Regions from separate parts of the Variovorax endophyticus genome, predicted to be linked through region 2. Evidence: riboswitches for the same ligand, from Rfam matches in the RefSeq annotation. Region 2 holds a riboswitch; the other holds the start of a gene.
What was found. A riboswitch is a leader RNA that binds a small molecule or an ion and turns the genes downstream of it on or off. The one in region 2 is predicted to bind manganese.
Positions count from the first base shown of each region.

Region 1: another riboswitch for manganese. It lies ahead of KV106_RS12345 (TMEM165/GDT1 family protein); the one in region 2 lies ahead of KV106_RS20910 (TMEM165/GDT1 family protein).

Region 1 covers NZ_JAHUTH010000008.1:57,613-73,228, forward strand. Annotated here, with positions in the region: gene KV106_RS12325 (acyl-CoA dehydrogenase family protein) at 1-925, shown strand, start outside; gene KV106_RS12330 (MFS transporter) at 937-2,268, shown strand; gene KV106_RS12335 (IlvD/Edd family dehydratase) at 2,290-4,020, shown strand; gene KV106_RS12340 (indolepyruvate ferredoxin oxidoreductase family protein) at 4,047-7,538, shown strand; yybP-ykoY riboswitch at 7,634-7,806, shown strand; gene KV106_RS12345 (TMEM165/GDT1 family protein) at 7,815-8,387, shown strand; gene KV106_RS12350 (tripartite tricarboxylate transporter substrate binding protein) at 8,406-9,395, opposite strand; gene KV106_RS12355 (alpha/beta hydrolase family protein) at 9,472-10,965, opposite strand; gene KV106_RS12360 (IclR family transcriptional regulator) at 11,164-11,967, shown strand; gene KV106_RS12365 (AraC family transcriptional regulator) at 11,993-12,874, opposite strand; gene KV106_RS12370 (SDR family NAD(P)-dependent oxidoreductase) at 13,022-13,774, shown strand; gene KV106_RS12375 (VOC family protein) at 13,788-14,192, shown strand; gene KV106_RS12380 (alpha/beta hydrolase) at 14,198-15,130, opposite strand; gene KV106_RS12385 (MerR family transcriptional regulator) at 15,215-15,598, opposite strand.
Region 2 covers NZ_JAHUTH010000016.1:5,088-20,703, forward strand. Annotated here, with positions in the region: gene KV106_RS20865 (DUF4132 domain-containing protein) at 1-477, shown strand, start outside; gene KV106_RS20870 (alpha/beta hydrolase) at 488-1,351, opposite strand; gene KV106_RS20875 (M20 family metallopeptidase) at 1,348-2,859, opposite strand; gene KV106_RS20880 (DUF72 domain-containing protein) at 2,955-3,857, shown strand; gene KV106_RS20885 (bactofilin family protein) at 3,858-4,382, opposite strand; gene KV106_RS20890 (ion transporter) at 4,539-5,492, shown strand; gene KV106_RS20895 (IMPACT family protein) at 5,437-6,024, opposite strand; gene metW (methionine biosynthesis protein MetW) at 6,041-6,628, opposite strand; gene metX (homoserine O-succinyltransferase MetX) at 6,625-7,785, opposite strand; gene KV106_RS20910 (TMEM165/GDT1 family protein) at 7,942-8,505, opposite strand; yybP-ykoY riboswitch at 8,596-8,703, opposite strand; gene KV106_RS20915 (RNA recognition motif domain-containing protein) at 8,970-9,506, shown strand; gene KV106_RS20920 (SDR family oxidoreductase) at 9,577-10,365, opposite strand; gene lptC (LPS export ABC transporter periplasmic protein LptC) at 10,376-11,023, opposite strand; gene KV106_RS20930 (KdsC family phosphatase) at 11,020-11,568, opposite strand; gene KV106_RS20935 (KpsF/GutQ family sugar-phosphate isomerase) at 11,568-12,569, opposite strand; gene KV106_RS20940 (monovalent cation:proton antiporter family protein) at 12,737-14,722, shown strand; gene KV106_RS20945 (zinc-ribbon domain-containing protein) at 14,735-15,616, opposite strand, start outside.

The sequences.
Region 1 (15,616 bases), on a different contig from region 2:
GGCGCGCGCGGGTTGCGGTGGCGTGCAGGCTTCGCTGCTGTCGCACACCATCGGCCTGCCACCCGTGGCCGCGCATGGCAGCGAAGCACTCAAGCGCCGTGTCGTGCCGCCCGTGCTCGCCGGCGACAAGATCGCCGCGCTGGCGGTCACCGAGCCCGGCGGCGGTTCCGATGTCGCGTCGCTCAAATGCTCCGCGCGGCGCGAGGGCGACCACTATGTGCTGAACGGCGAGAAGACCTTCATCACCTCCGGCATGCGCGCCGACTTCATCACCGTCGCCGTGCGCACCGATGCCGGCTCGAAGGGCGCCGCGGGCGTGTCGGCCCTGCTGGTCGATGCCGATACGCCCGGGCTCACCCGCACGCCGCTCAAGAAGATGGGCTGGTGGTGCTCCGACACCGCGCATCTGCATTTCGGCGGCGTGCGCGTGCCGGTCGGTAATCTCCTGGGCACCGAGCACCAGGGCTTCAAGGTCTTCATGACCAACTTCAACAGCGAGCGGCTGTCGATGTCGGCCGCTGCCTGTGCCTTCGCGCAGGCCTGTCTCGACGAGGCCCTGGCCTGGGCGCGCGACCGGGTCACCTTCGGACAGCCGCTCGCGCAGCGGCAGGTCATTCGCCACAAGCTCGTGGACATGGCGTTGAAGATCGACGCGGCCCGCGCGCTGGTCTACGAGCTGGCGTGGCGGCTCGAGCACCGGCATGGCGATCCCGAGCAACTGGTGGCGCGCGCCTGCATGGCGAAGATCCTCTCGACGCAGGCCATGCAGTTCTGCGCGGACCAGGCGGTGCAGATCCTCGGCGGCATGGGCTTCATGCGTGGCACCCGCTCCGAGCGCATCTATCGCGAAGCCAAGGTGATGATGATCGGCGGCGGTTCCGAGGAAATCCTCAAGGACCTGGCGGCCCGGCAGCTGGGCATCTGAAGCGCCGCGCCATGAATGACAGGATCGACCTCGGCGACCTGCTGGACGCCTCGCCCGTGCGGCGCGGCCATGTGCTCACGGTGGCCACGCTGTTCCTCGTGCTGCTGATCGACGGCTACGACCTGGCGGTGACCGGCCAGATGCTGCCCGCCATCGCATCGACGCTCGGCGTGCCGACCGCCAGCTTGACCGGCGCGTTCGCGTTGCAGCCCATGGGGCAGGCGATCGGTGGCCTGCTGCTGTCGCCGCTGGCCGACCACTTCGGCCGCAAGCGCATGCTGATCGCACTGCTGGCACTGTTCTCGGTCGCCACCTTGCAGAGCGTGTTCGCCGGCTCGATCGCCACCTTCGGGGCGACACGCTTCATCGCCGGCATGCTGGGCGGCGGCCTGCTGCCCGCGGCCGCCAGCCTGGTGGCCGACATCTCGTCCGTCAAGCGCCGCTCGACCATGGTGGGCATCGTCTATGCCGGCGTGGCCATCGGCGCCGTGGGCGCCAGCGGGCTCGTGGCTCTCGCGCTCGACCGCATCGGCTGGCAGGGCATGTACCTGATCGGCGCATTGGCGCCGCTGCTGATGATCCTGCCGATCGTGCTGTGGATGCCGGAGTCGCCGCTGCACCTGGCGCGCACCGGCGCACAGCCGACCGACATCTTCAAGGCGCTGCGCAAGCTGGGCATCGTCGTGGATGCGAGCTCCAGGCTTCGCGTACCGCAGCGGCGAACCGGCGCGCGCATCTCGATCATCGAGATCTTCGGCGACCGCCGCGCACTCTTCACCGCGGTGCTCTGGTTCTCCTGCATCTGCGGCCAGGTCGCCGTGAACCTGTTCGGCATCGGCGCGGCCTTCTTCCATGAATTCGCGCGCGTGCCGGTCGCCAGCTATGCGGCCTACGCATCGATGGCCGGGCTGGCATCCATCGCCGCCGGCCTGTCGACGGGCTTCGTGATCGACCGCTTCGGGCGCTATTCCGTGACCGCCGTGTATGCGCTGCTGGGCGCGCTGTCGCTGGCCGGGCTCGGCCTGTTCCCGTTCGGCACCGCGGGCTTCATTGCCACGATCGTCAGCGCCGGCTTCTTCGTCGTCGGCACCTACCAGTCGCTCAACATCATCACGCCCATCGTCTATCCGGCCACGCTGCGCAGCGCCGCGGTCGGCTGGAAGGGGGCGGTCTCTCGCTTCGGCAGCAGTGCCGCGCCGCTGATCGCCGCGGCGCTGCTGGCGCAACAGATGGGCGTGAAGGTCGCCATGTGTGCCGCCGCGGCACCGTTGCTGATCGTGGTGCTGCTGGCACCGGTGCTGGCCGTGCTGGAGCGCCGGATGCGATCTGCCCACTCCTTGTGATAGCGATAGGAAAACAAGCGTATGTCCGATGAAGAAAAGCGCAGGCTGCGGTCGCAGGCCTGGTTCGAAGGCCGGGGCGCGAGGAACTTCGCGAACCGGGGCTGGGTTCGCAGCCGCGGCGTGCCGATGGATCATTTCGACGGGCGGCCCGTGATCGGCATCTGCAACACCTGGTCCGAACTCACGCCGTGCAACTCGCACTTCCGCGACCTGGCCCTGCATGTGCGCGAAGGCATCCTCGAAGCGGGCGGCGTGCCGATGGAGTTCCCGGTCATCTCGCCCGGCGAGATGCTGACCCGGCCCACGGCCATGCTGTTGCGCAACCTCTGCAGCATGGACGTGGAGGAGACGCTGCGCGCCACCCCGCTCGATGGCGTGGTGCTGCTGATGGGTTGCGACAAGACGACGCCCGCGCTGCTGATGGGCGCCGCCAGCGTCAACCTGCCGACCATCGGCGTGTCCGGCGGGCCGATGCTCAACGGCAGCTTCCGCGGCAAGTCCTTCGGCATCAAGGATGCGTGGAACCTGGCGGCGGATCTGCGCGCCGGCCGTGCCGTCAACGAGGACTTCGAGGAGGCCGAGGGCTGCCTCACCCGATCGGTGGGCGTGTGCAACGTGATGGGAACGGCATCGACGATGGCGTCGATGGTCGAGGCGCTCGGGGTCGGGCTGCCCGACAACGCATCGATTCCCGCCGTGGATGCCAGGCGTCGCGTGCTGGCGCGCATGGCGGGCCGCCGCATCGTCGACATGGTGCGCGAGGAGCTGCGGCTCGACAAGGTGCTGACGCGCGAGGCCTTCGAGAACGCCATCGCGGTCAACGCGGCCATCGGCGGATCGACCAATGCCGTCATCCACCTCACGGCGGTGGCGCGGCGCATGGAGGTCCCGCTCGACATCGAGGACTGGCACCGGGTCGGACGCGACGTGCCCACGCTGCTCAACCTCCAGCCCTCGGGCCGCTACCTGATGCAGGACTTCCATGAGGCCGGCGGGCTGCCCGTGATCCTGCGCGACATGTGCGAGTCGGGCCTGCTGCATGGCGATGCGCTGACCGTGACCGGCAGGACGCTGGCCAAGAACAACGCCGGCGCCGTCTGCTGGAACCCGGACGTGATCCACAGCGTGGCGAAGCCCTTCATGGCGACCTCGGGCGTGGCCATCCTGCGCGGCAACCTGTGCCCGAACGGCGCCGTCATCAAGCCTTCGGCCGCCGAGCCGCGCCTGCTCACGCACAGAGGCCGCGCCGTGGTATTCGAGAACCAGGACGACTTGAGTCGGCGTGTCGACGATCCCGATCTCGAGATCGATGCGGACTCGGTCATGGTCCTGCGCAACTGCGGCCCCAAGGGCTTTCCGGGCATGCCGGAACTGGGGATGCTGCCCATTCCCGCCAAGCTGCTGAAGCAGGGCGTGACGGACATGGTCCGCATTTCGGACGCGCGCATGAGCGGTACCTCGTTCGGGGCCGTGGTGCTGCATGTGTCGCCCGAGGCGGCCGTGGGCGGCGCCCTGGCCGTGGTGCGCGACGGCGACCTGATCGAGCTCGACGTCGAGGCCCGGCGGCTCGAGCTGCTCGTCTCCGAGCAGGAGTTGCAGCAGCGGCTGGCCGCGTGGACACCGCCCGCCGCCGCGGCCACCCGGGGCTACGTCAGGCTGTACGTCGACACCGTCAACCAGGCCCATGACGGCTGCGACCTGCAATTCCTGGCGGGCCGCAGCGGCAGCGACGTGCCGGCCGCCCAGCACTGAAACCCCACAGGAGACGGATCTTGAACATGGCATTGGTACGTGATGTCGCGGCGCTCGAAGACCGCTATGGCGTCGATGACGGCTGGGTCTACATGACCGGCATCCAGGCGCTGGTGCGCCTGCCGCTGCAGCAGCGCGCGCGCGATGCCGCGGCCGGATGGAACACGGGCGGCTACATCTCGGGCTATCGCGGTTCGCCGCTGGGCCGCTACGACATGGAGCTGTGGGCCGCCGAGAAGCAGCTGAAGGCGGCCAACGTGGTGTTCCGTTCCGGCTTGAACGAGGACCTGGCCGCGACCGCCATCTGGGGCTCGCAGTACGTGGGGACTTTTCCGGGCGCTCGCGTGGATGGCGTGTTCGGCATCTGGTACGGCAAGGGCCCGGGCGTGGATCGTTCGGGCGATGTGCTTCGGCACGCCAACCAGGCCGGCACCTCGCCCAAGGGCGGGGTGCTGTGCCTGGCGGGCGACGATCACGGTGCGAAGAGTTCCTCGGTCGCCAACTTCTCCGATCCGATCCTCATGGCGGTCGGCATGCCGGTGCTCTATCCCTCCAACACGCAGGAGCTGCTGGACTACGGCCTGCACGGCATCGCCATGAGCCGCTTCTCGGGCTGCTGGGTGGGCATGAAAGTCGTGACCGACGTCGTCGAGGGCGGGGGCTCGGTCTACGTGGGGACGGATGCTCCCCTCATCACCGTGCCCGAGGCACCGAGCCGGCCGGTGGACCCGTTCGGCGCGGGCTACAACATCCGCGGCTTCGACATGCCGCTGCCGCAAGAGGACCGGCTCTACAACCACAAGCATGCGGCGGTGCTCGCCTATGCCCGGGCGAACCGGCTCAACCGCATCGTCGCGGACCCGGCCGGGGCGGGTGTCGGCGTCATCGCGGCGGGCAAGGCCTGGCAGGACGTGCTGCAGGCCCTGGGCCGCGAGGGTGAAGCAGCCGTGGGCAGGTTCGCCGATCTGAAGTTGCTGAAGGTCGGGCTGGTCTGGCCGCTGGATCCCGAGGTCGTGCGCGAGTTCGCGCAAGGCCTGCACACCATCGTGGTGGTCGAAGAGAAGCGGCCCGTTCTCGAAGACCAGGTGCGCACCATTCTTTACGGCCGCGCGAATGCGCCGCGCCTGGTGGGCAAGCTGTTCGAAGGCGGGCTCTTCGAGTCGGGTCCGGCCGACGTCGCCTTCCCGAACGCCAGCGAGATCTCGCCGATACGGGTGACCGAAGTGCTGGCGCGCGTGTTGGGCCGTGAGATGCCCGCGCATTGCGCGAGCGCACCCGTCAAGGTGCCGGGGCCGAACCGCGTGCCCGGCTTCTGCTCGGGCTGCCCGCACAACCGCTCGACCAGGGTGCCCGAAGGCAGCCGCGCGCTGGCCGGCATCGGCTGCCACAGCATGGCGCTGCTGGTGAACCCGCAGCAGACCACCACCTGGTCGCACATGGGTGCCGAAGGCGTGATGTGGCTCGGCCAGCAACCCTTCACCGCCGAGCGCCATGTGTTCGCCAACATCGGCGACGGCACGCTGGCGCACTCGGGCCATCTGGCGATTCGGCAGGCCGTCGCGGCGCAGGTGCCCATCACCTACAAGGTGCTCTACAACGGCTTCGTGTCGATGACGGGCGGACAGCCGGTCGAGGGAAACCTGAGCCCGCCGCAGATCCTCGCGGGCTTCGCGGCGGAGGGCATCCGCAAGATGGCGGTCGTGACGGATGAGCCGCAGCGCTATACCGACGTGACCCTGCCCGAGGGTGTGGCTGTGCACCACCGTACCGCCCTCGACGCCGTGCAGCGCGAGTTCCGCGAATACCCCGGCGTTTCGGTGATCCTCTACGACCAGGCCTGTGCCGCGGAGAGACGCCGGCTGCGCAAGCGCGGCAAGCTGCCCGATCCCGACCGGCGCCTGTTCATCAACCCGGCCGTGTGCGAGGGCTGCGGCGATTGCGGCGTGGCCTCGAACTGCATGTCGATCGAGCCGCTGGAGACCGAGCTCGGCCGCAAGCGCCGCATCAACCAGGGAAGCTGCAACAAGGACTATTCGTGCGTGGAGGGCTTCTGCCCCAGCTTCGTCAGCGTCGAGGGCGCAAAGCCGCGCCGGGCCGCGGCGCGCGTCGAGGCACAGGCGGTATCGCCGCGCCCGTACACGCAGGCGCTGCCCGAGCCCGACATCGCACCGCTGCAACGCGCCTGCAGCGTGCTGATCTCCGGCATCGGCGGCACGGGCGTGGTGACCATCGGCCAGACCCTGGCCGTGGCCGCCCATCTGGAGGGCCGCTACAGCTCCAACCTCGATGTCACCGGGTTCTCGCAGAAGTACGGCGCCGTGACCTCGCATGTGCGGTTCGCGCCCGAGCCGGGGATGCTGCATGCCACGCGCATCGCCGAGGGCGAAGCCGATGCATTGATCGGTTGCGACCTCGTCGTCGCGGCCTCGGACGAATCGCTGACACGGCTGCCGGCCGGTCGCGGCCGCGCGGTGGTGAGCACCGGCCTCGTGCCGACCAGCGACTTCGCGCGCAATCCCGACTGGCAGCTCGACCCGAAGACGCTGATCGAGCGCATCGAGGCCGCGGCGGGCACGGCCGATCTCGTGCTGATCGATGGCGAGCGCATGGCCACCGCGCTGGTCGGCGATCCGATCGGCATCAACATGTTCATGCTGGGCCTGGCCTGGCAGCGCGGCTTCGTTCCCCTGGGACGAGCCGCGATCGAGCGGGCCATCGAGCTCAACGGCGTGGCCGTGGCCATGAACAAGGAAGCGTTCCTCTGGGGGCGGCGCGTCGCCCACGACCGACAGGCGGTGGAGCGCCACCTGAAGGCCGAACAGCCGACGCAGGTCATCACCTTCATGTCGCGGCAGACCCGGGGACTCGACCAGACCGTCGCGCATCGCATCGAGCACCTGCGCGCGCACAGCGGCGAACTGCATGTGCAGCGCTACAGGGCGTTGGTGGAGAAGGCGCGTCGGTTGGAAGCAGCGCTCCATGCGGGAGATGCCCTGGCCAGGGCCGTGGCGCACAACTACCACCGGCTGCTGGCGACCAAGGACGAGTGGGAGGTCGCCCGTCTGTTCACGCACCCCGACTTTCGATCGGCACTGGCGCAGGAGTTCGAGGGCCCGATCCGGCTGCGCTTCCACCTCGGGGTCTGGCCCTTCGCGCGGAAGGACGTCCACAGCGGCAAGCCCGTCAAGGGCGACGCGGGACCCTGGGTGCTGCTGGCGATGAAATGCATGGCGCGGATGCGCGGCCTCCGGGGAAGTTGGCTCGATCCGTTCCGCAACGCGGCGGAACGCACACTCGACCGCCGGCTGCTGGCGCAGTACGAAGACGACATGCGCGTGGCCCTGTCCGACTTGCGTGCCGAGACCTTGCCCATCGTGACGAAGCTGGCCTCGCTGCCCCAGTCGATCCGGGGATACGGCCATGTGCGTGAGGCGCAGGCCGAGAAGGCGGCTGCGACGCGGCAAGCGCTGTTGCGGGAACTGGCGCTGGCCGGCGAGCAACAGGCGCGTGCCGCATGACGCCTCGAAACCGTCGCGGTAATGCAACTCGCTCTCGACAAGGGGACATTCATCGAAAAGGCGCGGGCGATTCGCTGCCCGCGACTAAGATCGCGCCCTCAGTCATTGGGGAGTAGCTGACCTGCGCAACGCAGGAGCCCGCGTCAACACACTTGGCCTTTCGGCCATGGCGCGAGCAGCTTTAGAGCCTGGCAAGACCTTTGACCACGTCACCTCGGTATGGGCCGGGAAGTGGCGTGGTCTTCGCGTCGCTGGCCCAGGAGTTCTCTTTTCATCATGGAAGCCTTACTCGTATCCACGGGCGTGGTCGCGCTCGGGGAAATGGGCGACAAGACCCAACTGCTCGCGATCATCCTGGCCGCGACCTTTCGCAAACCATGGCAGATCGTCGCGGGCATCTTCACCGCCACTGTCGTCAACCATGCCGCAGCGGGCGCGCTCGGCGGCTTGGTGGCCCAGGCCATGGGGCCGAACATCCTGCGCTGGGTCATCGGCGCCTCGTTCCTGGCCATGGCCGCGTGGATGCTGATCCCCGACAAGATCGACGACGATGCCGCGAAGACGAAGAGCCGCTTCGGTGCCTTCGGTACCACGGTCGTCACCTTCTTCCTCGCGGAGATGGGCGACAAGACGCAGATCGCGACCGTGGCGCTGGCCGCGCGCTATCCCGAGGTGGTGCAGGTCGTGATCGGCACCACGCTGGGCATGATGCTGGCCGACGCGCCCGCGGTCTTCCTCGGCGAGAAGATCGCCGCCAAGGTCTCGATGCGGCTGGTGCACGGCGTGGCCGCCGTCATCTTCGGCGTGCTGGGGCTGCTGACGCTGTTCAACGTCGGCAACCTGTTCTGAGCCCCGGCGGGCGGTCGCCTATTTCGCGGCGGCCGCCGTGCCCAGGCCCAGCTTGTCGATCACGGCCTTCTCGGTCTTCATGGTGCGCACCGCGTACTGCTTGTAGGCCGCGCTGTCCATGTAGAAGGTCTCCATGTCGAACTTGGCGAGCGACTCCTGGTAGTTGGGCATCTCCATCGCCTTCTTGAAGGCGTCGTGCAGGATCGCGACCACCTTCGGGTTCGCGCCCTTGGGCAGCACCAGGCCGAAGGGCGAGGCCTGCACCATGTCGATACCCGACTCCTTGAGCGTGGGCGCGTTCGGGTATTTCTTCGAGCGAGTCTCGCCCCAGGTCGACAGCAGCCGCAGCTTGCCCTGGTCGACGTACGGGCCCCAGCCCGGCGTGTCGGCCACCGACATCACGTGGCCGCCGAGCACCGCCTGCAGCGATTCGGAGTTGCCCTTGTAGGGCACGTGATTGAACTCCACGCCGGCCTGGATCGCGATCGCTTCCATCGTCAGGTGCAGCGTGGTGAGCGCGCCCGGCGTGCCGTAGCTCAGGCGGCCCGGGTTGGCCTTGGCATAGGCGAGGTACTCGCGCATCGACTTGATCGGCGAATCGGCGGGCACCACCAGGCCGAAGGAATAGCCGGCGAGGCCGATCACGTAGCTCAGGTCGTTGGCCGGGTCCCAGTTGAGCTTGGTGGTGTAGGGCAGCCGGAACACCGGCAGCGGCACCTGCGCGAGCGTGTAGCCGTCGGGCGCGGTGGCCTGCATGGTCTGCGCGGGCAGCACGCCGCCGGCGCCGGGCTTGTTCTCGATGATCACCGGCTGGCCGAGGATCTTCGAAGCGTTCTCGGCCAGCACGCGGAAGGGCACGTCGGTCGAGCCGCCGGCGGTGAAGCCGATCAGCACGCGGATCGGCCGCACCGGAAAGGCATCGGACTGCGCGAAGGCGGGAGCGGCGGCGAGGCCGGCGGCCAGCAGCAGGGCGTGCAGCGCACGGCGGGTGAGGGTGGGTTGTTTCATGGCAGGACGTGCGAACGAAGAAAACGGGAAGGGCGGCGCGGCCGCCCCGCGAAAGGGACGGGCCGCGCCGGCGCCGTCAGGGCGCGGGGCAACCGCCGCGGCTGGCCGAGGAGAACTTGCAGCCGTAGTCGGCGCGCGCCACGGTCGCGGCGTCGAGCACCTCGTCGCCGGCCGGCTTCACGCCGTTCTGCTCCCAGTTCGTCATCGCGTCGAAGGCCTGGGTCTGCTCCTCGGTCGTGAAGTCGCAGTGGCTGATGCCGCGGATCGCGCGCTGCACGAGCCACTTCGAGGTGCCCAGCGCATCGGCGCGGCGCTTGTAGATCTGCTCCATGCTGAACGGCACGTAGACGTCGCCCAGCGTGTGGATGGTGACCACCGGCACGTCGATGCGCGCATTGGACTTGGGAAACCAGCGCAGGCCGTCGCGCCGCAGCCGGTTGGCCTCGGGGTCGGCATGCAGCCGGTAGGCGCCCTGGTTGAAGGTGATCTCCTCGGCGTTCTGCGCCGGGTCGTTGTCGAGCTGGTAGACGATGCTGGTGGTGTCGTAGCCGTCGCGGTTGAGGATGCCGTTGATGGTGCCGTCGCGGCCGAAGGTGCCCCACACGGTGGCGTTCATGCTGCCCGCGAAGCCGGCATCGAACATCGGGCGCTCGCCGCCCGTGAGGTTCTTGACGATGGCCTTGTACTTCTCGCCCTGCGCGGTCGTCGCGCTCGGGAAGCGCGTGAACAGCGCGTTGCGCACCACGGGCAGCAGGTCGTTCCAGTTGCTCACGGGCCAACCGGTGACGGGCAGGCCGGCCAGCTGCTGCGCCGCGATCTGCGAGGCGCCGAAGTAGTTGTAGAGCTCGATGTCGCCGAGCACGCCGCACATCGGCACCGCGCCGGCATAGCGCACCTTGTGGTTGGCCGTCTCCAGCGCCTCGGCGTCGACCGCGGCCGCGGCCACGTGGCCGCCGAGCGACTGGCCGACGATGTAGGTCTTGCGCGGTGCATCGAGCGTGCGGCCGTTCTGCGAGGCGATGCGCTGGAAGGCCAGCGCGAGCGCGTTGGTGTCCTCGACGCCGGCGCGCACGTCGTAGTAGTTCTTGGTGTAGCTCGACGCGGCCCAGGCGTAGCCCTGGGCGATCAGGTGCGCGCGGATGGTGGGATCGCTGACGCTCACCACCGGGCCCGTGCCGCCGTAGCCGTGCGCGTACATCACGAGCATGCCGTTCCAGTTCTTCGGCACTTCCACGCGGTAGCCGGCGCCCTCGAGCACGCCCCACCAGCGGTCGGTGTCGGGCGCGCCCGAGAGTGCGGCGAACGGCAGCTTGGTCTCGTCGACCGTGAACTGGCGGCTGTCCTGCGCGCGCGTTTCCTCGGGCTGGGGCGCCGCCGGGGGCGGCGGTGCCGGGGGATTGCCGGCGCCCGCGCCGCCTGCACCGGCCTGTTGCGCAGCGATGGCGGCGGCCAGCGCCGCGGCGCTGGCGCCCGACGAATCGCCGCCACCGCCGCCGCATGCGGCCAGCGTCGCGGCGGCGATGAGCGAGAGAACGGTGGCGCGGCGGCCCGGATGGCGATGGAACTTCACGAGATGTCTCCTGCGTGTTGGATGAGTTCCGCGTGAATCCTTTAATTTCGTTCAGCGGAATTAAATTTATGGAATGTTCTTTCGAACGACGGCGAGTATCTTTCCGCTCTCGCTTCTCTCGTATAGGGAATTCCATGAACCGTTTCCAAGCGCTGAAAATATAATTCCGTCCAACGAAATTAAATTTACAACGTCAACATGGGCCGCACCAAGCAGATCGACTTCGAGGAGGGCTCCGACAGTCCGCGCTTCGTGACCGCGCTGGCGCGCGGCCTGGACATCCTGGCCGCCTGGGGTCCCGACGAGAAATGGCTCACCAGCACCGAGATCGCACGTCGCACCGGCCTGCCCAAGCCCACCGTCGCGCGGCTTGCCTACACCCTCGTCGTGGCGGGCTACCTGCGCCACTCGCGCGAGACCGGCAAGTACGCGCATGGCGACAGCCTGGTCGCGCTGGGCATCACGATGGTGTCGAACCTCAAGCTGCGGCGCATCGCGCGGCCCTACATGCAGGACCTGGCCGACCGCTACGACGCCTCGGTGTCGCTCGGCATCCGCAACGGGCTGTCGATGCTCTACGTGGAGAACTGCCGCTCGAGCGCGCCGCTGTCGCTGGGCCTGGACATCGGCTCACGGCTGCCCGTGGCGCGCTCGGCGATGGGCCATGCCTACCTCTGCGCGCTCGATGCGAAGGAGCGCGAGCGGCTGCTGGGCGAGATCCGCCTGGCCGACCGCGAGCGCTGGCCGCAGACGCAGCAGGCCATCGAGACCTCGCTCGCGCACTGGCGCGAACGCGGCTTCACGATGGTCGTGCGCGGCTGGGAGAGCGACATCAGCGGCGTGGGCGCGGCCATTCGGCAGGCCGACGGCAACGTCGTGACCTTCAACGTCGGCGGCTCGGCCAGCCGCTTCGGCCGGGAGCTGCTCGAGCAGGACATCGGCCCGCAGCTCGCGCGCATGGTCAAGGTGCTCGAGTCCTTCGTGCGCGCGGACGACCACTGACAAGGTGTGAGCCCGCGGTGCGCGCTCAGGCGTGCCCGGCCAGTATCCGTTCCGCGTCGCGCCCCGGCGGCAGTCCGAAGGCGCGCGCATATTCGCGGCTGAACTGCGTGGCGCTCTCGTAGCCGACCTCGAAGGCAGCCGAGCTCACGCTCCGGCCATGCGCCACCAGCAGCGTGCGCGCCTGCAGCAGTCGTATGCGCTTCTGGTACTGCACCGGGCTCAGCGAGGTCGCGACCTTGAAATGCCGATGGAAGGCCGACGCGCTCATCGAGGCCTGCCGCGCCAGCGCCTCGACGCGCAGCGGCAGCGCGAAGTCGCGCCGGATCCGCTGGATCGCGCGGCTCACGCGCGAGAGGGCGCTGTCGGGCATGGCGATGCCGCGCAGCATCGCGCCCTGCGGTCCCTGCAGCACGCGATAGAGGATCTCGCGCTCGTAGACCGGGGCCAGCGCCGGGATGTCGGCGGGCCGCCGCATCAGCCGCAGCATGCGCACCCAGGCATCCATCAGGTCCGGCGTGACGGCGGCCACCGAGAAGCCGGCCTCGGGCTTCTGCGCGAGCGCGATCGGCGGCAGGTCGGCGATCAGCGCCGCGATCACCGCCGGCTGCAGGCTCAGGGCCACCGCGAGATAGGGCTCGCCGCCCGGCGCGGGCCGCACCGTGCCGGCCGCGGGCAGCTCGATGGACATCACGAAATAGGTGGCCGGGCCGTAGTCCAGCGTGCGCTCGCCCACGGTCATCGACTTGCCGCCCTGCAGCACCAGGTTGACCATCGGGTCGTAGACCGCGTTGAGCTCGTGCTCGGGGATCTTCCCCTGCACCATGGCCACGCGCGGAATGCCGGTCTCCGTGAGGCGGTTGCGCGCATGGGCGGCCAGGTCGCGGAGTTCCGTCAGTTGTTCTTCCATGGCCTGCATCAGATCGCACCGCTCCGTGCGCCGCAAGTGCCCGAGTGCCGGCGCGGCAGTTTTGGGCAGGCCCGAGGCAGGAATGGGCAGGCCGCGATGCGTGCCGCCCCCTATCGTCGATGCATCACCGATTCAACGAAAGCACGCATGAACATCGTCATCATCACCGGCGCGAGCCGCGGCCTCGGCGCCAGCACGGCCCTGCAGGCCGCCAAACGCGGCATGGGCGTGATCCTCACCTACAACAGCCACGCGGCCGGTGCCGAGGCGCTCGTGCGCACGATCGAAGCCGAGGGCGGCAAGGCCGCGGCCCTCGCGCTCGACGTGGGCAAGGTCGCGTCGTTCGCCGGCTTTCGCGACCGGGTTGCGGCAACGCTCGAGGCGACATGGCAGCGCAACAGCTTCGATGCACTGGTCAACAACGCGGGCTATGGCCTCTTCAATCCCATCGCCTCGGTCAGCGAGGCCGAGTTCGACGGTCTGCTCGACGTGCATCTCAAGGGCCCGTTCTTCCTGACCCAGGCGTTGCTGCCGCTGATGGCCGATGGCGGCCACATCGTCAACCTCACGAGCGCGACCACGCGTGTCGCGACACCGGGCGTCGCGCCCTATGCGGCCTTCAAGGGCGGGCTGGAGGTGCTCACGCGCTACATGGCCAAGGAGTTCGGCGCGCGCGGCATCCGTGCCAATGCCGTGTCGCCGGGCGCCATCCGAACCGACATGACCAGCCAGGCCCTCGACCAGAGCCCCGAGTTCGAGACCCTGCTCGCCGCGCAGACCGCGCTCGGCCGCATCGGCGCGCCCGACGACGTCGGCCGCGTGATCGCGGGACTGCTGTCCGCCGACAATGCCTGGATCAACGCGCAGACCATCGAGGTGGCCGGCGGCTACAACATCTGATACGGCGCCGCCCATGCTCGACCACATCTTCCTGTCCGTCAGCGACCTGCGACGCTCCATCGACTTCTATGCCGCCGCGCTCGCACCGCTGGGCATCGCTCACCAGCATGACTACGCGGGCAAGGACGGCCCGCCCGGCCATCCCGACCTGAAGGGCTTCGGCGCCCGGGGTCGCGTGTTCTTCTGGCTGCGGCAGGGCCCGGTGAACGGCGAGGCGGTGCATGTGGGCTTCGTCGCCGCGAGCCATGCCGAAGTCGACGCGGCCCATGCCGCGGCCATGGCCGCCGGCGCCCGCGACAACGGCGCACCCGGGGCCCGCCTGCACTACGACCCGCGCTACTACGCGGCCAACGTGTTCGACCCCGACGGCCACAGCCTCGAGTTCGTCCACAAGAGCTGGCAGCACCCGCCGCGCTGAGGCCGCTATGCAGCGAACAGCGTGGACCGCAGTGCCCGCGCGGCATCGGCCAGCGCCTCGCGCGTGGCGTCGAAGGGCCAGCGCATGAACTCGTGGATCATGCCGTCGTAGCGCTTCACGTTGACCGGCACGCCGGCCTCGCGCAGCCGCTCGCCATAGGCTTCGCCCTCGTCGCGCAGCGCATCGAACTCGGCCGTGACGATATGGGCCGGTGGCAGTCCGCGCAGGTCCCCGGCCAGCAGCGGCGAGACCAGCGCATGGGTCTTCAGTGCCGCGTCGCCGAGGTAGTGATCCATGAACCAGTGCTGCATCTCGCGGCCGATGTTGCCGTACTGCCCCGCATAGGCCTGGATCGAGGTGTTGATGCGGCGGAAATCGACATCGGGATAGATCAGCAGCTGGTGCGCGATCCGCGGTCCCGCGGCATCGCGCGCCTTCAGCGCGACCACCGCCGCGAGGTTGCCGCCGGCGCTGTCGCCCGCGACCGCGAGCCGATGCCCGTCGGCACCGAGCTGCGCCGCATGCTCGGCCACCCAGGCGGTGGCCGCGAAGGCCGCGTCGACACCGGCCGGGAACTTGTGCTCGGGCGCCAGCGGATAGGCCACCGAGACCACGACCGCCTGCGTCGCCACGGCGAGCGCGCGCGCGAGGCCGTCGTGCGTGTCGAGGTCGCCGAGCACGAAGCCGCCGCCGTGGAAGAACACGATGACCGGCAGCACCTGCTGCGGCGACGGGTGGTAGATGCGCACGTCGAGCGGCCCCACCGCGGTGTCGATGCGACGGTCGGCGACCGAGGCCACCGGCGCGCCGGGCGGCAGCGCCGCGAGCATGCGGCGCTTGCCCTGCCGGATCGCGTCGGGCGCGAGCGTGTGCATGTCGGAGAAGCGGGTGGCGGCGAGGCGATCCAGATGCGCCTGGGCCTGGGGATGAAGCGGCATGTCCTGTCTTCCGGTGGTGAAGGGGACAGCCAATCTACGACTTGAACTTCGGTTCAAGTCAAGCGCTTCTTCGAAGTTTTCTTGCTAACGCACCAGCTCGCGGAAGTTGGCCTTGAACTTCGGGCATTCGACCAGCGAGGCATGCGTGCACACGGCCGCGTGCTTCAGGCTGTCGCGCATGGTCTGCAGCCGCTCGATCTCGTGGTCGAGCTCGGTGGCGCGCTTGGCCATGCTGCGACGCAGCTCGACGTCCTTGGGCGTGGACGCGAGGAAACGCCCGATCTGCGCGAGCGAGAAGCCGGCCGACTTCGCGCAGTGGATCAGCGCCAGCCACGCGACCACCTCGGGCCGGTAGGCGCGCCGCAGGCCGGTGCGGCCCGCGGATTCGATCAGTCCGCGCCGTTCATAGAAGCGCAGCGCCGAAGGCGCCAGGCCTGCGCGCTGCGCGACCTCTGCAATATCGAGCATGGGATGTCTCCATCGTGA
Region 2 (15,616 bases):
GCGCGCATCGGCATCGCGCATCCGCTCGAGTTCGCGGCGCGCGACCCCGCGCTGGCCACCGCCTGGGCCTCGGTGCTGGCCGACTACGAGATCGTGCAGCCCTTCGAGCAGCTCGCGCGGGCGCACTTCGCGCTCGACCCGGCGCTGCGCGCGCAACGCGCGCTGCCGCAGTGGACCGGCCGCACGGTGACGAATGCCGGCCTGCTCGGCCTGGAAGCGCGTGGCTGGCAGCGCGCGGTCGGCGACGGCGGAATGGTCCATCGCTTCGGCAAGCCGGTGGGCGAGGGCCTGGCGATCTGGCTGCAGGTCGAGGAGGGCTGGTACGTGCAGGGCGCGGTCGATCCGAAAACGCAGCAGACGGTGGCGAGCGTCGCGCTCGAGGGCGCCGAGGGCCGCTGCCTCGGCGACGTGGCGCCGATCGCGTGGAGCGAGGTCGAGCGGGACCTGCAGCGCGCGGTGTGGGCGCCGGCGGCCTGAACGCCCGCGCTCAGGCCGCCGCGGGAAAGCGCCGCTCCAGCCAGCGCTCGAGCGCATCGAACACCGGCTCTGCCTCGAGTTCGTTGAAGAGCTCGTGATAGAGCGTCTCGAAGCCATGCGCCTCGACCTGCCCGCTGGCCGCGGCGGCCTGCGCGAAGGCCCGGCTCGCGGCCGGCTTCACGAGCCGGTCGTCGCCCGCGTACAGCAGCAGCGTGGGCACCGGCCATTGCGGCGCCTGGCGCAGCACGGTCTCGCCTTCGTAGGCCAGGAAGCGCGCGAGCCGGCTGCCGATGCGGTCGTGGGTCAGCGGATCGTCGCGGTAGGCCTGGACCACGGCGCGGTCGTGCGAGAGGAAGTTGTCGTCGAGCCCGTTGCCCACGCGCAGGTTGGGCGCGATGCGCGGCAGCACCGCGAGCAGCAGCTTCTGGACGCCGCTCAAGCCCGGGTCGAACCCCGGCGACGAGAGCACCAGCCCATCGACCGGCCGCACGCCGCGCGCCACCAGGCTCGCCGCGACCAGTCCGCCCAGGCTATGCCCGAGCAGCACCAGCGGCAGGCCCGGGTTGGCGGCGCGCGCATCGTCGATCACCAGCGCGAGGTCGTCGACCAGCCGCAGCTCGCTCGGCAGGCCGCCGCGCGCGCCGCTCGAGGCGCCGTGGCCATGGTGGTCGTGAGCCCAGACGGCGAAGCCCCAGCCATGCAGCCGCTCGGCCAGCGCGTGGTAGCGGCCGGCATGCTCGCCGAGACCGTGCACCAGCACCACCACGGCGCGTGCCGGGCCCGGCGCGGGCAGGCGGCGCAGCACCAGCGTTTCGCCGCCGGGCGCGGCGAGCGACACGCGCTGCGGCTCGGGCAACGCGGCCCGCGGGCTCACGCGGCCGCCGGTGCTTCCTGCGCGGCGCGGTGCGCGGCCGGCAGCGCCGCGATCACCTCGGCCACGGCGGCCGTGAGCTTCTTGGCGTAGGGCACGTGCAGGAACTCGTTCGGGCCGTGGGCGTTGCTCTTCGGGCCGAGCACGCCGCAGACCATCATCTGCGCGGTCGGGAAGCCGGCGCTCAGCATGTTCATCAGCGGGATCGTGCCGCCCTGGCCGATGTAGCCGCAGGAGGCGCCGAAGTGGGCGCGCGAGGCCTTGTTGAGCGCGTCTTCGAACCAGGGCGTGATGGTGGGCGCGTTCCAGCCGGTGGCGCCGCCGTGGCTTTCGAAGGTGACGCGCGCCTGGTAGGGCGCGTTGTCCTCGAGCAGCGTCTTGAGGCTGGCGACCGCCTCGGCCGCGTCGACCAGCGGCGGCAGCCGCAGCGAGAGCTTGAAGGCGGTGTAGGGACGCAGCACGTTACCGGCATCCTTCAGCGCCGGGAAGCCCTCGGCGCCGGTCACCGACAGCGTGGGCTTCCAGGTGCGGTTGAGCAGCGCCTCGACCGGGTCGGTGGTGGTCGGCAGCGCGAACATGGTGGAGCCGCCGCAGTCGTAGTGCGCCCACGGGAAGCGCTTGTAGACCTCCTCGCCGAGGATCGCGGCCGTGGCCTTGGCCTGCGCCAGCCGGTCGGGCGGCACCTCGCAATGGAAGCTCGCGGGCAGCAGGCGGCCGGTGGCGCTGTCCTCGAGGCGGTCGAGCACCTGGCGCATGATGCGGAAGCTCGAGGGCACGAGCCCCGAGGCATCGCCCGAGTGGATGCCCTCGGTCAGCACCTCGACCTTGAGCGTGCCGCTGGCCATGCCGCGCAGCGAGGTGGTGAGCCACAGCTGGTCGTAGTTGCCGGCGCCCGAATCGAGGCAGATCACCAGTTCGACCTCGCCCAGGCGCGGACGCAGCGCGTCGACGTAGGGCAGCAGGTCGTAGGAGCCGCTCTCCTCGCAGGTCTCGATCAGGCCGACGATGCGCGGATGGGCCGTGCCCTGGCGCTTGATGGCCTGCAGCGCCGCGATGCTGGCGTAGACCGCGTAGCCGTCGTCGGCGCCGCCGCGGCCGTAGAGCAGGCCGTTCTCGTACTTGGGCGTCCAGGGGCCGAGGTCGTTGCGCCAGCCGGTGAACTCGGGCTGCTTGTCGAGGTGGCCGTACATCAGCACGGTCTCGCGCATGTCGGTGCCGGTGGCGGGCACCTCGAAGAACAGCACCGGCGTGCGGCCCTCGAGGCGCACGATCTCCAGCTTCAGGCCCTCGACCTTCTGCGCCTCGACCCAGGCGGCGGCATTGCGCAGCACGGTCTCGAGGTGGCCGTGGGCCGACCAGTCCTTGTCGAAGCCCGGCGACTTGGCCGGAATGGCGATGTAGTCGGTGAGCTGGCGCACGATGTCGCCGTCCCACTGGGCGGTGACGTCGGACAGGGCCCGCTCGGCGTCGAGCAGGCCGGCGGGAATTTCGCGGTGCAGGGGAGCGTTCATCGGGGTTCTCCGCGGTGGGGTGGCGAGACAAAAGCCGCATTTTGCGCCCATGGCCGCGGGCGCGTAGAGTGCGGTCGATCAACCTGGAGGGCGACGTGAGCAAGGCATCGACGACTCGGATCAAGGTGGGCATCGGCGGCTGGACCTACGAGCCCTGGCGCGACAACTTCTACCCCAAGGGGCTCGCGCACGCGAAGGAACTGAACTACGCGAGCCGCCACGTCAGCGCGATCGAGATCAACGGCACCTACTACAGCACGTTCAAGCCCGACAACTTCCGCAAGTGGCGCGACGACACGCCCGAGGGCTTCGTGTTCTCGATGAAGGCCTCGCGCTTCGCGACCAACCGCAAGCTGCTTTCCACCGCGGGCGAATCGATCCGGCGCTTCATCGACAGCGGCGTGACCGAGCTCGGCCCCAAGCTCGGGCCGATCGTCTGGCAGTTCATGCCGACCAAGCAGTTCGATGCCGAGGATTTCGAGGCCTTCCTCGAGCTGCTGCCGAAGAAGGAGGGCAGCACGCCGCTGCGCCACGTGATGGACGTGCGCCACGAGAGCTTCATCGTGCCGGCCTACAAGGCGCTCGCGAAGAAGCACAAGGTGTCGACCGTCTTCACCGACGCGGACAAGTTCCCGTCCTTCGAGGAGCCCGAGGGCGAGTTCGCCTATGCGCGGCTCATGATGGCCGACGCGAAGCAGAAGACCGGCTATGCGCCGAAGGCGCTCGACGACTGGGCCGAGCGCGCGCAGGGCTGGGCCGGAACGGCCGCGAAGCCGCGCGAGGTGTTCGTCTACTTCATCAACGGCGCGAAGGAGCGCGCACCGGCGGCGGCGGCGGAATTGCTCAAGCGCCTGGGCTGGGAACCGCCGGCGCCGGCGGAAGAACCGGCAGCGGCACCGAAGACGCCCAGAACGCCGAAGCCGCCGGCTGCCGCGAAGAAGGCGGCTGGCACGGCGGCCAAGAAAGCGAAGACCGGAACGGCTTCGAAGAAAGCCTGATCAGGCCGCGGCTTGCCCCGCGGGCTTCGCGCCGAAGCTGATCTCGCCCGAGATCTGGCCGCCTTCCTCGATCACGATCTTGCCGTAGCGGATCTTGCCCGTGACCTTGCCGGTCGAATGGATCACGAGCTTCTCGCGCACCGTGAGGTTGCCGTCGAACACGCCGCGGATTTCGGCGATGTCGATCTCGGCCGAGCCCTTGAACTCGCCCTGCTCGGCGATCTGCATCAGGCGCGAATCCATCGTGGCCTCGACCAGGCCTTCGACCACGAGCGTGTCGCAGTCGGTGATCTCGACGCCCTTGAGCTTGATGTTGGGACCGACGGTGAGCTTGCTGCCGCCTTCCTTGGCTGCGGGTGCGGCGGCCGAGGCGGCATTGAGGCCGGCCTGGGCGGTCAACGAGGAGGGATTGACGGGGGAGCCCGAGAGGTTGGTGCCCGAGCCCACGAGCGGCGCGGGCCTGGAGGTCAATGCATCGTTTTCGCGGTCGCGCTTGCCGAAGAAAGGGGAGGAAGAAGTGGCCAAAAGAGAGCTCCTCATGAAAACGACTATCGTAAGAATGCACCCGGTACCTCTTGCACTTCATTGCGCAAGAGGCGTAACCGAATAAATCGATCGCCCGCCATCATCGCCCGATTCGGCGACGGTGCCAACCATGGGCGCATCGGACAATCCGCCACCATGACGACCTTCCTCTCGAGAGACACCATCGCTTCCCTCACGGCCGAGGCCGCGGCCGGCGACGCGCGCTTCGGCAAGCCCGAGCATGGCTGGCGCCGCTCGCTGTTCTCGGTGATCTTCGAATCCGAGTCGCGCGCGGGCCGGCTGTTCGACCTGGTGCTGATCGCGGTGATCGTGACCAGCGTGGCGGTGGTGATCCTCGACAGCGTGCAGGCCATCCACCTGCGCTGGGGCTCGGTCTTCGGCGTGCTCGAATGGTGCTTCACCGCGCTCTTCACGCTCGAGTACCTGGGCCGCCTGGCCTGCGTGAAGCGGCCGCTGCGCTATGCGCTGAGCTTCTACGGCGTGATCGACCTGCTGGCGCTGCTGCCGACCTTCCTGGCCGTGCTCACGCCCGAACTCGCCTACCTGATCGACGTGCGCATCCTGCGGCTTTTGCGCGTGTTCCGCATCTTCAAGCTCTCGCGCTATTCGGCCGAGTACCGCGCGCTGGTCTCGGCGGTGGCGGCCAGCCGCCGCAAGATCATCGTGTTCGTCGGCTTCGTGATGCTGGTGGTGCTGGTGATGGGCACGCTGATGTACGTGGTCGAGGGCCCGCAGCACGGCTTCACCAGCATCCCGGTGGCGGTGTACTGGGCGATCTCGACCATGGCCACGGTGGGCTTCGGCGACCTCGTGCCCAAGACCGACCTGGGCCGCGCGATCGCCTCGGTGATGATGCTGCTGGGCTGGGGCGTGCTCGCGGTGCCCACCGGCATCGTGACGGCCGAGATGGCGCGCCGCCCCTACGACGACGAAGGCACTGCGGCGGCCTTGCCGCTGGCGCCGCGCGGCGTGCTCGCGATGACGGCGCTGGCGCCCGACGAAGCAGCCGCGCCCGCCGTGCCGCGCAAGCGACTCACGCCCGCGGCCAGGCGACGCGCCCTTGGGCAGCATCGTCGAGGCGCGCGATGAAGGCCTCGGCCGCGGTCTCGGGCAGCGCGAAGACGAAGGCCACCGTGCTGGCGTGCGCCACCGATTCGAGCACCGCGCCGGCCGCGGCCAGTTCGCGCCGCACCAGGCCCTCGAGCGCATAGGGCACCTCGCAGCGCAGGGTGCGCTGGCGCACCAGCGGCACCAGGGTCGCGCCGGCCAGCGCCTGCGCGATGCTGTCGGTGTAGGCGCGCACCAGGCCGCCCGCGCCGAGCTTCACGCCGCCGAAGTAGCGCACCACGGTCGCGAGCGCGCCCTCGATCTGCTGGTGGCGCAGCACCTCGAGCATCGGCCGGCCCGCGGTGCCGCCCGGCTCGCCGTCGTCGTTGGCCGCCGACTGCCCGCCGGCCATCAGCGCCCAGCACACGTGGGCCGCGCCCGGGTGCGCGGCGCGCAGCGCGGCGACCACGGCCAGCGCCGCCTCGCGGTCGGGCACGGACTGCACGCAGCCGATGAAGCGGCTCTTCTTGATCAGCAGTTCGCTGTGGGCCGGCTGGGCGAGCGTGAACGCCATGGGCGGCGGGGCGCCTTCAGCCCCCGTGCTCGAACTTGAACACGGCGGTGCTGGCGCGCGCATTGGGCAGCCAGCGCACGTCGCGGCCGTCCTGCAGGCCGAAGGCATCGAGCACGCGCAGGTCGTTCTTGCGCGCGAGCACCTCGAAGTCCTTGAAGGTGCCCACGCGGATGTTGGGCGTGTCGTACCACTGGTAGGGCAGCCGCCGCGTGACCGGCATGCGGCCGCGCGCCACGCTGATGCGGTTGGGCCAGTGCGCGAAGTTGGGGAAGGCCACGATGCCGAAGCGGCCCACGCGCGCGGTCTCGCGCAGCATCACCTCGGCATTGCGCAGGTGCTGCAGGGTGTCGATCTGCAGCACCACGTCGAAGGTGGCGTCGTCGAACATCGCCAGGCCTTCGTCGAGGTTGAGCTGGATCACGTCGACGCCGCGGCGGATGCACTGCAGCACGTTGCCGTCGGCGATCTCGACGCCGTAGCCGGTGCAGCCGCGCTCGCGCTGCAGCAGCGCGAGCAGGGCGCCGTCGCCGCAGCCGAGGTCGAGCACGCGCGAGCCCTCGGGCACGAGCGCGGCGATGTGGCGCTGGATGTCGTTGTCGCTCACGATGCTGTCTCCTGGGCCACGCGCTCGAAATAGGAACGCACCACGCCCATGTAGCGCACGTCGTCGAGCAGGAAGGCGTCGTGGCCGTGCGGGGCGTCGATCTCGGCGTAGCTCACGTTGCGGCGGTTGTCGAGCAGCGCCTTCACCAGCTCGCGGCTGCGCGCGGGCGAGAAGCGCCAGTCGGTCTTGAAGCTCACGAGCAGGAACTTGGCGCTGGCGCGCGCGAACGCGGCCGTGAGGTTGCCGCCGTGTTCGCGCGCGGGGTCGAAGTAGTCGAGCGCGCGCGTGATCAGCAGGTAGGTGTTGGCGTCGAAGTACTCGCTGAACTTGTCGCCCTGGTAGCGCAGGTAGCTCTCGATCTGGAACTCGATCTCCTGCGTGGAGTAGCGATAGGCCGCGTCGTCGCCGCCGGACTCGCCTTCGACCGCGTTGCGCAGCAGGCGGCCGAACTTCGCGTTCATGACGTCGTCGCTGAGGTAGGTGATGTGGCCGATCATGCGGGCGATGCGCAGGCCGCGCTTGGGGATCACGCCGTGCTCGTAGAAGTGGCCGCCGTGGAAATCGGGGTCGGTCACGATGGCGCGGCGCGCCACCTCGTTGAAGGCGATGTTCTCGGCCGTGAGGTTGGGCGCGCTCGCGACCACCACCGCGTGGCGTACGCGCTCGGGGTACTGCAGCGTCCACGACAGCGCCTGCATGCCGCCGAGGCTGCCGCCCATCACCGCCGCGAGCGTGCGGATGCCGAGCGCGTCGAGCAGCGCGGCCTGGGCGTCGACCCAGTCCTCGACCGTGACCACCGGGAAGTCGGCGCCATAGACGCGGCCGGTCGCGGGGTTCACGTGCATCGGCCCGGTGGAGCCGAAGCAGGAGCCGAGGTTGTTGACGCCGATGACGAAGAAGCGGTCAGTGTCCAGCGGCTTGCCGGGCCCGACCATGTTGTCCCACCAGCCCGCGGAGCGGGCCTGGCCCTCGTAGACGCCCGCGACGTGGTGCGAGGCATTGAGGGCGTGGCACACGAGCACCGCATTGCTGCGCTCGGCATTGAGCGTGCCGTAGGTTTCGTAGGCGAGCGTGTAGCTGCCGATGGTCGCGCCGCTGCGCAGGGCCAGCGGGCCCGCGAACTGCATCGACTGGGGAGTGACGACCAACGAGGACATGAAATGAAAAACCCGGCCTCGCCAAAAACGAGCCGGGTCACGGCATCCGTCTTTAGCTGTATTTATCAAGCGCCCGCAAGCTGGAGCAAATCGGCGCGAGCGGCAGTATATCGCCGCGGGCCCGGGACGGCAGGCCCCGGGCTTTGGACGGCGGCGCTACCAGCCGATCAGCGCGACCACGCCCAGCACCAGGAAGATGACAGCCGAGATCGAGTGCACGAGCTTGATCGGCACCCGCTTGACGATGCGGTCGCCGAGCCAGACCACCGGCGCGTTGGCCAGCATCATCCCGAAGGTGGTGCCGACCACGACCCAGAAATAGGCCTCGGTGAAGCGCGCCGCGAGCATCACGGTGGCGATCTGCGTCTTGTCGCCCATCTCGGCGAGGAAGAAGGCGACCACCGTGGTGCCGAAGACGCCGAAGTGCGAGGAGCGCGGGGCATCGTCGTCGTCGAGCTTGTCGGGGATCAGCATCCAGATCGCCATCGCGATGAAGGAGCCGCCGAGGATCCAGCGCAGGATGTCGGGGCCGAGCCAGTGGGTGATCCAGTTGCCGACCGCGCCCGCGAGCGCATGGTTGATGACGGTGGCGGCGAAGATGCCCGCCACGATCGGCCAGGGTTTTCTGAAACGGGCTGCCAGCAGGAGGGCGAGCAACTGGGTCTTGTCGCCCATTTCGGCGAGCGCGACGACACCGGTCGCGACGAGAAAAGCTTCCATGAAAAAACGGTTCCTTGGCCGAAGGGACGCAATTGACCGTGCAACACCTTCGGCCAAATTTCCCGAAGTTGCACGGTCAATGGTCTCGCCAGGTGTTGTTCTTCACTGCCCGCGCCATGTCCTGTGTGGGGCAGGACAAGTCTGTTGACACGGGCCCTTCTCGTAGACGGAAGGCGGCTACTCCCCAATGACGGACGAATTCTAACCCTTAAGTGTCAAAGGCCCGGTGCGGGGCTTGGTTGGTAAGCGTGCGCTAACTCCAATAGGCAAAATCCGTGCTACCGCAAGAAGCAAATTCCTGCTTGCATTTCTTGTATTTCACCCATAATGCACGAGCCTCCCTTTTCATTTCGGGCTGGAGGCACTGGGTGATCGGACAGTTTCGCGCGACTCGGCGGCTCTCGTTTGAGTGATGCTAATCGGGACTCCATCGCTTTTCTTGATGTGTTTATAGGAGTCCCTTGATGGGCAACAAACTGTACGTCGGCAACCTGCCTTACTCGGTGCGCGACGGTGATCTGGAGCAGGCATTCGGTCAGTTCGGTGCTGTGACCAGCGCCAAGGTCATGATGGAACGCGATACCGGCCGCTCGAAGGGCTTCGGCTTCGTCGAGATGGGCAGTGAAGCGGAAGCACAGGCCGCCATCAACGGCATGAACGGCCAACCCCTGGGCGGCCGCAGCGTGGTCGTCAACGAAGCCCGTCCGATGGAAGCACGTCCCCCGCGCAGCGGTGGTGGCGGCGGCTACGGCGGCGGCGGCGGTGGTTATGGCGGCGGTGGTGGCGGTGGCTACGGCGGCGGCGGCGGCGGTGGTGGCGGCTACGGCGGTGGTGGCGGGGGTCGCAGCGGCGGCGGTGGTGGCTACGGCGGCGGTGGCCGCAGTGGTGGCGGCGGCGGTGGTGGTGATGGCGGTTTCCGCAGCCCCTACGGCGCCGGCCCGCGTGGCGGCGGCGGCGGTGGTCGCGGCGGCTACGGTGGCGGCGGCAACAGCGGCTACTGATCGCTTTCCAACAAAGACAAAAGGCTCCTTCGGGAGCCTTTTTCGTTGCCGCGGCCGGCGCGGCCCGGGTTCAGTCTTCGCCGCGCCGCTTCTTCCGTCCGCGTCCCTGCACCGCGCGGTCGAGCAGCGCATTGGGCAGCATGCGCATGATCTTGGCGATCACGCCCATCTGCCAGGGAATCACGCGATAGCTGGCGCCGCTCTCGATCGCGCCCAGCGCCCGGTCGGCGAAGGCCTCGGGCTTCATCAGGAACGGCATGCCGTAGCGGTTGCCCTGCGTGAGCGGGGTGTCGATGTAGCCGGGCAGCAGGGTCACGACCTTGACGCCGCTGCCGTGCAGCTCGCCGCGCAGGCTCTCGCAGTAGGCGACCACGCCGGCCTTGCTCGCGCAGTAGGCGCCGTGCCCCGGCAGTCCACGGATGGCCGCGACGCTCGCGATGCCGACCAGCCGCCCGCTGCCGCGCTGTCTCATCGCGCGCACGAACGGGTGAAAGGTGGCGGCCAGCCCGACGTTGTTGGTGGCGAAGGTCTGCGTCAGCACGTCGAGGTCCTCGCGCTCCGCGGTGTCGATGCCCACGCTGATGCCTGCATTGGCGATCACCACGTCGGGCACGCCCTGGCGCTCGATGCAGGCGACGCCGGCCGCCACGATGCTGTCGGTGCGCGCCACGTCGGCGCTGTAGATCAGGTAGCGGCCGCGGTCGAGGCCGCGCGCGGTGGCCCAGGCTTCGATCTCGCCGGTGCGGCGCGCGACCAGCGCCAGCCGGTAGCCCGCGTCGTAGAAGCGCGCGGCCAGCGCCTGGCCGATGCCGCTGGAGGCGCCGGTGATGAAGACGAGGGGCGACGGCGCGGCGGTCATGGCGCGGCGCTCAGCGCTTGCCCGCGGTGCCGGCCGCCTTGGCCGAGGGCACCATCGTGCCGCGCACGCGGCCGTTGAGGTTGGCGATGCCGGTCAGGTTGTCGTAGTCCATCGTGTCGGCGGTGAACTGGTCGGTGCCGCGGATCAGCGTGACGGGCTTGTTCGACTGCACGCGCTCGGTGTCGAGGAAGGCATGCAGGAAGTCGCCGCGGAACTCCAGGCGCGGCGAGGTCTTGCCGTTGGCACCGACGGCCGCGTCGCGGATGACGACCGCGTTGCCGAACAGCTGGATCTCGCTGCCGTCGGAGTTCGACAGCCCGCGGTTGGCGGTGGCGTGGGTGGTGAAGCCCTGCGGCGACACCGAGCGCATGCGCACCTCGTCGACCTCGATGGTGTCGGTGTCGGGGTAGTGCCGGCCTTCCTTGCCGAACAGCTCGCTGCGCAGGTCGCCGCTGGGCAGGAAGTTCTTGATGACGAAGCCGCGCATGAAGTAGTCGGGCTCGTGGGTGGGCGCGACCTTGGCGGTCGGCTCGAGCAGCTTGGGCGCATTGCGCACCAGCCAGTAGGTGCCGAGCGCGACCGCGGCCGTCAGGATGATCGGCAGGTAGATGGTGACGCGATCGAGGACGTCGCGCAGGAGGTTCCAGGCCTGCTTCATAGGGCGGTGTTCCGTGCGACGTCGAGCAGGCGCCGGTACTGTCCGCTGGCCGTGACCAGCAGATCGCAGAATTCGCGCGCCGCACCTTCGCCGCCGCGCGCGCGGGTCACGTAGCGCACGGCGTCGCGCACCTCGACGTGGGCATTGGCCGGCGCCGCCGCGAAGCCCACGCGCCCCAGCACCGGCAGGTCGGGCCAGTCGTCGCCGATGGCCGCGGCCTGCGGCCAGCCGAAGCCCAGCGACTGCAGCATGGCCTCGGCGGCCGGCAGCTTGTCCTCGGTGCCATAGCGCACGTGCTCGATGCCGAGCGCCTCGAGCCGCACGCGCAGCGGCTTGGAGTCGCGCCCGGTGATCACCGCGGGCAGGATGCCGGCCTTGCGCAGCAGCTTCAGGCCGTAGCCGTCGAGGATGCTGAAGCGCTTGAGGGTCTCGCCATGCTCGGTGAAGTAGACGCCGCCGTCGGTCAGCACGCCATCGATGTCGAAGAAGGCGATGCGGATGTCCTGCGCGGCGAGCAATGTCTCTGGCTGGAATTCGAAGGGCATCAGATGACCTTCGCGCGCATCAGGTCGTTGATGCTGAGGGCGCCGATCAGCAGGCCCTCGGCGTCGACCACCAGCACGCTGGTGATGCGATGCTGTTCCATCAGCTCGGCCGCCTCGACGCCCAGCGCGTCGGCGCGCAAGGTGCGCGGACCGCGGTGCATGACGTCGGCCGCGGTGAGGCCGCGCAGGTCACCGCCGGTCTCGACCCTCCGGCGCAGGTCGCCGTCGGTGAAGATGCCGATGGCGCGGCCCTCGGCATCGACCACCGCGGTGGCGCCCAGGCCCTTGGAACTCATCTCGCGCATCAGCTCGCTGAAGCTGGCGCCCGGCGCCACGCGCGGCACGTCGGCGCCGGTGCGCATGAGGTCACTCACATGCGTGAGCAGCTTGCGCCCCAGCGCCCCGCCCGGATGCGAGCGCGCGAAGTCCTCCGAGCCGAAGCCGCGCGCATCGAGCAGCGCCACGGCCAGTGCGTCGCCCATCGCCATCTGGGCGGTGGTGCTCGCGGTGGGCGCGAGGTTCAACGGGCAGGCTTCCTTGGCAACGCCGGCGTCGAGCACGATGTCGGCGTGCCGGGCGAGCGTGGAATCGGCGCGGCCCGTGATCGCGATCAGCGGCACGCCCTGGCGCTTGACCACCGGCAGGATCACCGTGAGCTCCTCGACCTCGCCGCTGTTGGAGATGGCGAGCACGAGGTCGACCGCCTTGATCATGCCGAGGTCGCCGTGGCTGGCCTCGGCAGGGTGCACGAACATCGCGGGCGTGCCGGTCGATGCCAGGGTGGCGGCGATCTTGCGGCCGACGTGGCCGCTCTTGCCCATGCCCATCACGACCACGCGGCCGCGCACCTCGAGGATCTTGCGCACGGCATCGACGAAGCTGTCGCCCACGCGCGCCTTGAGGCCGAGCACGGCTTCGGCTTCGATGTCGAAGGTGGCGCGTGCCCGCGCGAGCATCGCGGCGGGATCGACCACGGGGGGCGTGGGGGAGCTGGAGGGCATCGGCGGATTTTACGGGCCGCGCCCCGCCGCCCCGCGGTTCCCGGCGAGCCCCTACGCCGCGACCCGGAATGGGCCCGAAAGCCGCACCGCGCGGGGCCCGGCGGCGCCTCGGCCCCCCGTAAGCCCCTCGCCACGCGCGCACGGCTCTTGCTCTAGCATCGCCCACCATGTCTTCGTTCGATCTCACGCTCTTGTATCTGGTGGCCGCGGTGATCGGCGTGGTGGCATGCCGCTTCCTCAAGCTGCCGCCGATGCTCGGCTACCTGACGGCCGGCGTGCTGATCGGCCCGCATGCGCTGGCGCTGGCGCAGAACTCCGAAGGCATCCGGCACCTGGGCGAATTCGGCGTGGTGTTCCTGATGTTCGTGATCGGGCTCGAGTTCAGCCTGCCCAAGCTGCGCGCGATGCGCAAGCACGTGTTCGGGCTCGGGCTGCTGCAGGTGCTGCTGACGATGGCGATCGCCACCGTGGGCGCGCTGCTGATCGCCTCCTTCCTGCCGCCCGACTGGCGCCTGGGCTGGCAGACCGCGCTCGCGCTCTCGGGCGCGCTCACCATGAGCAGCACCGCCATCGTGGTCAAGCTGATGGCCGAGCGGCTCGAGCTCGAAAGCGAGCACGGCAAGCGCGTGATGGGCGTGCTGCTGTTCCAGGACTTGGCGGTGGTGCCGCTGCTGGTGCTGATCCCCGCGCTGGGCGCGCCGCCCGAGGCGCTGGCCAAGGCGCTGGGCTTCGCGCTGCTCAAGGCCTGCCTGCTGATCGGCGTGCTGCTGTATGGCGGGCCGCGCGTGATGCGCTGGTGGCTCACCCTGGTGGCGCGGCGGCGCAGCGAGGAGCTGTTCATCCTCAACGTGCTGCTGGTCACGCTGGGGCTGGCGTGGCTCACCGAATTCGCGGGCCTGAGCCTGGCGCTGGGCGCCTTCATCGCGGGCATGCTGGTCTCGGAGACCGAGTACAAGCACCAGGTCGAGACCGACATCCGCCCCTTCCACGACGTGCTGCTGGGCCTGTTCTTCATCACCGTGGGCATGTCGCTCGACTGGCACATCGTGGTCGAGCGCTGGCTGCTGGTGGCGGTGCTGCTGCTGGTGCCGCTGCTGTTCAAGCTGGGCCTCGTGACCTTGCTCGCGCGCGGGTTGGGCGCGACCTCGGGCGTGTCGCTGCGCACCGGCCTCTACCTCGCGCAGGCCGGCGAGTTCGGCTTCGTGCTGCTGACGCTGGCCCAGGAACGCAGCCTGCTGCCGCCCTGGCTGGCCAACCCGGTGCTGGCCTCGATGGTGCTGTCGATGCTGGCGACGCCCTTCATCGTGATGTACAGCAACGCGATCGTGCGCAAGCTGGTGGCCAGCGACTGGCTGCAGCAGTCGCTGCAGATGACGACCATCGCGCGCAAGACCATCAACACGGCGCGCCACGTGATCATCTGCGGCTATGGCCGCTGCGGCCAGAACCTCGCGCGCATCCTCGAGCGCGAAGGCATTCCCTACATGGCGCTCGACCTCGACCCCGACCGCGTGCGGCAGGCCGCCGCGGCCGGCGACTCGGTGGTGTTCGGCGACGCCGCGCGGCTGCAGGCGCTGATGGCCGCGGGCCTGGCGCGTGCCAGCGCGGTGGTCGTGACCTACCTCGACGTGCCCGGCGCGATGAAGGTGCTGGCCAACACCCGTGCCCATGCGCCGCAGGTGCCGGTGATCGTGCGCACCCAGGACGACCATGACCTCGAGAAGCTGCAGGCCGCCGGCGCGACCGAGGTGGTCCCCGAGGCGATCGAGGGCTCGCTGATGCTCGCCAGCCATGCGCTGGCGCTGGTCGGCGTGCCGATGCGGCGCGTGATCCGCGTGGTGCAGGACCAGCGCGACGCGCGCTACAACCTGCTGCGCGGCTACTTCCACGGCGCCGACGACGACAACGCCGACGAACTCGACCATGAACGCCTGAACACCTTCACGCTCACGGAAGGCGCGCGCGCCATCGGCCAGACGCTGGAACGGCTGTCGCTGCAGGGCCTGGGCGTGCGGGTGGCGAGCCTGCGGCGCCAGGACGGCCAGGCGCGCGTGCCGGCCGACGACACGGTGCTCTCGGACGGCGACACGCTGGTGCTGTCGGGCAAGCCGGCCGCGCTGGCGATGGCGATCGACCGGCTGCAGAAAGGCTGAGCCCGGCCAGGCTCAGTTCGCCAGCGTCGGGTTGCGCTTCTCTTCCTCGAGCTGCTGCTGGCGCCGCACCGCCTCGCACTGCGCGTGGCCGCGGAACTCGGGCTTGGCGCATTGCGCGGCCATGCACTGGGCCCTGGCGATGAAGTTGCGGTCGCCGCACTGCGATTGCGGATCGGCCGGCGCGGCCGCCGGTGCCGGCGCGGGGGCCGCGGGGGGTGGGGCTGCCGCGGGTGCCTCGGCCACGGCCGGCGCTGCGGCGGGAGTCGCCGCCTTGCGCGCGGCCTTCGGCGGAGCGGCCACGGTGGGCTTGGTTACGGGCGCGGGGGATTCCTCCACGGCCGGCGCGGCGGGTGCCACGGGGGCCGGGGGCGCTTCCGCCGCCGGAGCAGGAGCCGGCTCGACGGGCGCGGGCGGCGGGGCCGGCACCGGTTGCGGCGCGGGCGCCACGACGGCCGGCGTGGGTGCCGCAGGCGCGGCACCGCGGCTGCCGAAGCCATACCAGCCCGCCGCGATCATCGCCACGCCCAGCACCAGCAGGCCGATCCAGAGCCACATGCCGCTGCGGCCGACCGCCGGCTGGGCTGCCTGGGCCTGCGCGCGCTCGCGGCGGCGCGCACGCCGGGCCTCGGCGGATTCGTCGGACGAGGCTTCCGGCTTCGGCGCGCGCTTCGGCTTGCCGGTGCCGACCAGCACGGTCCGGTCGGCATCGCCATCCTGCGGCTGGCCCTTGCCGCCGCGCGGCGTGAGGGCGGCCGCGTCGTAGAGCTCGCCGGGAATGGTCGGAGCGCGCAGCTGCGCGGGCGCGGTCGCGGCCCATTCGCGCTCGAAGCGCGTGCTCGGATTGGGCGTGGGCGCGGGCGGAACCGGCGGCGCGGAAGCCGGCGTCAGCCGCTC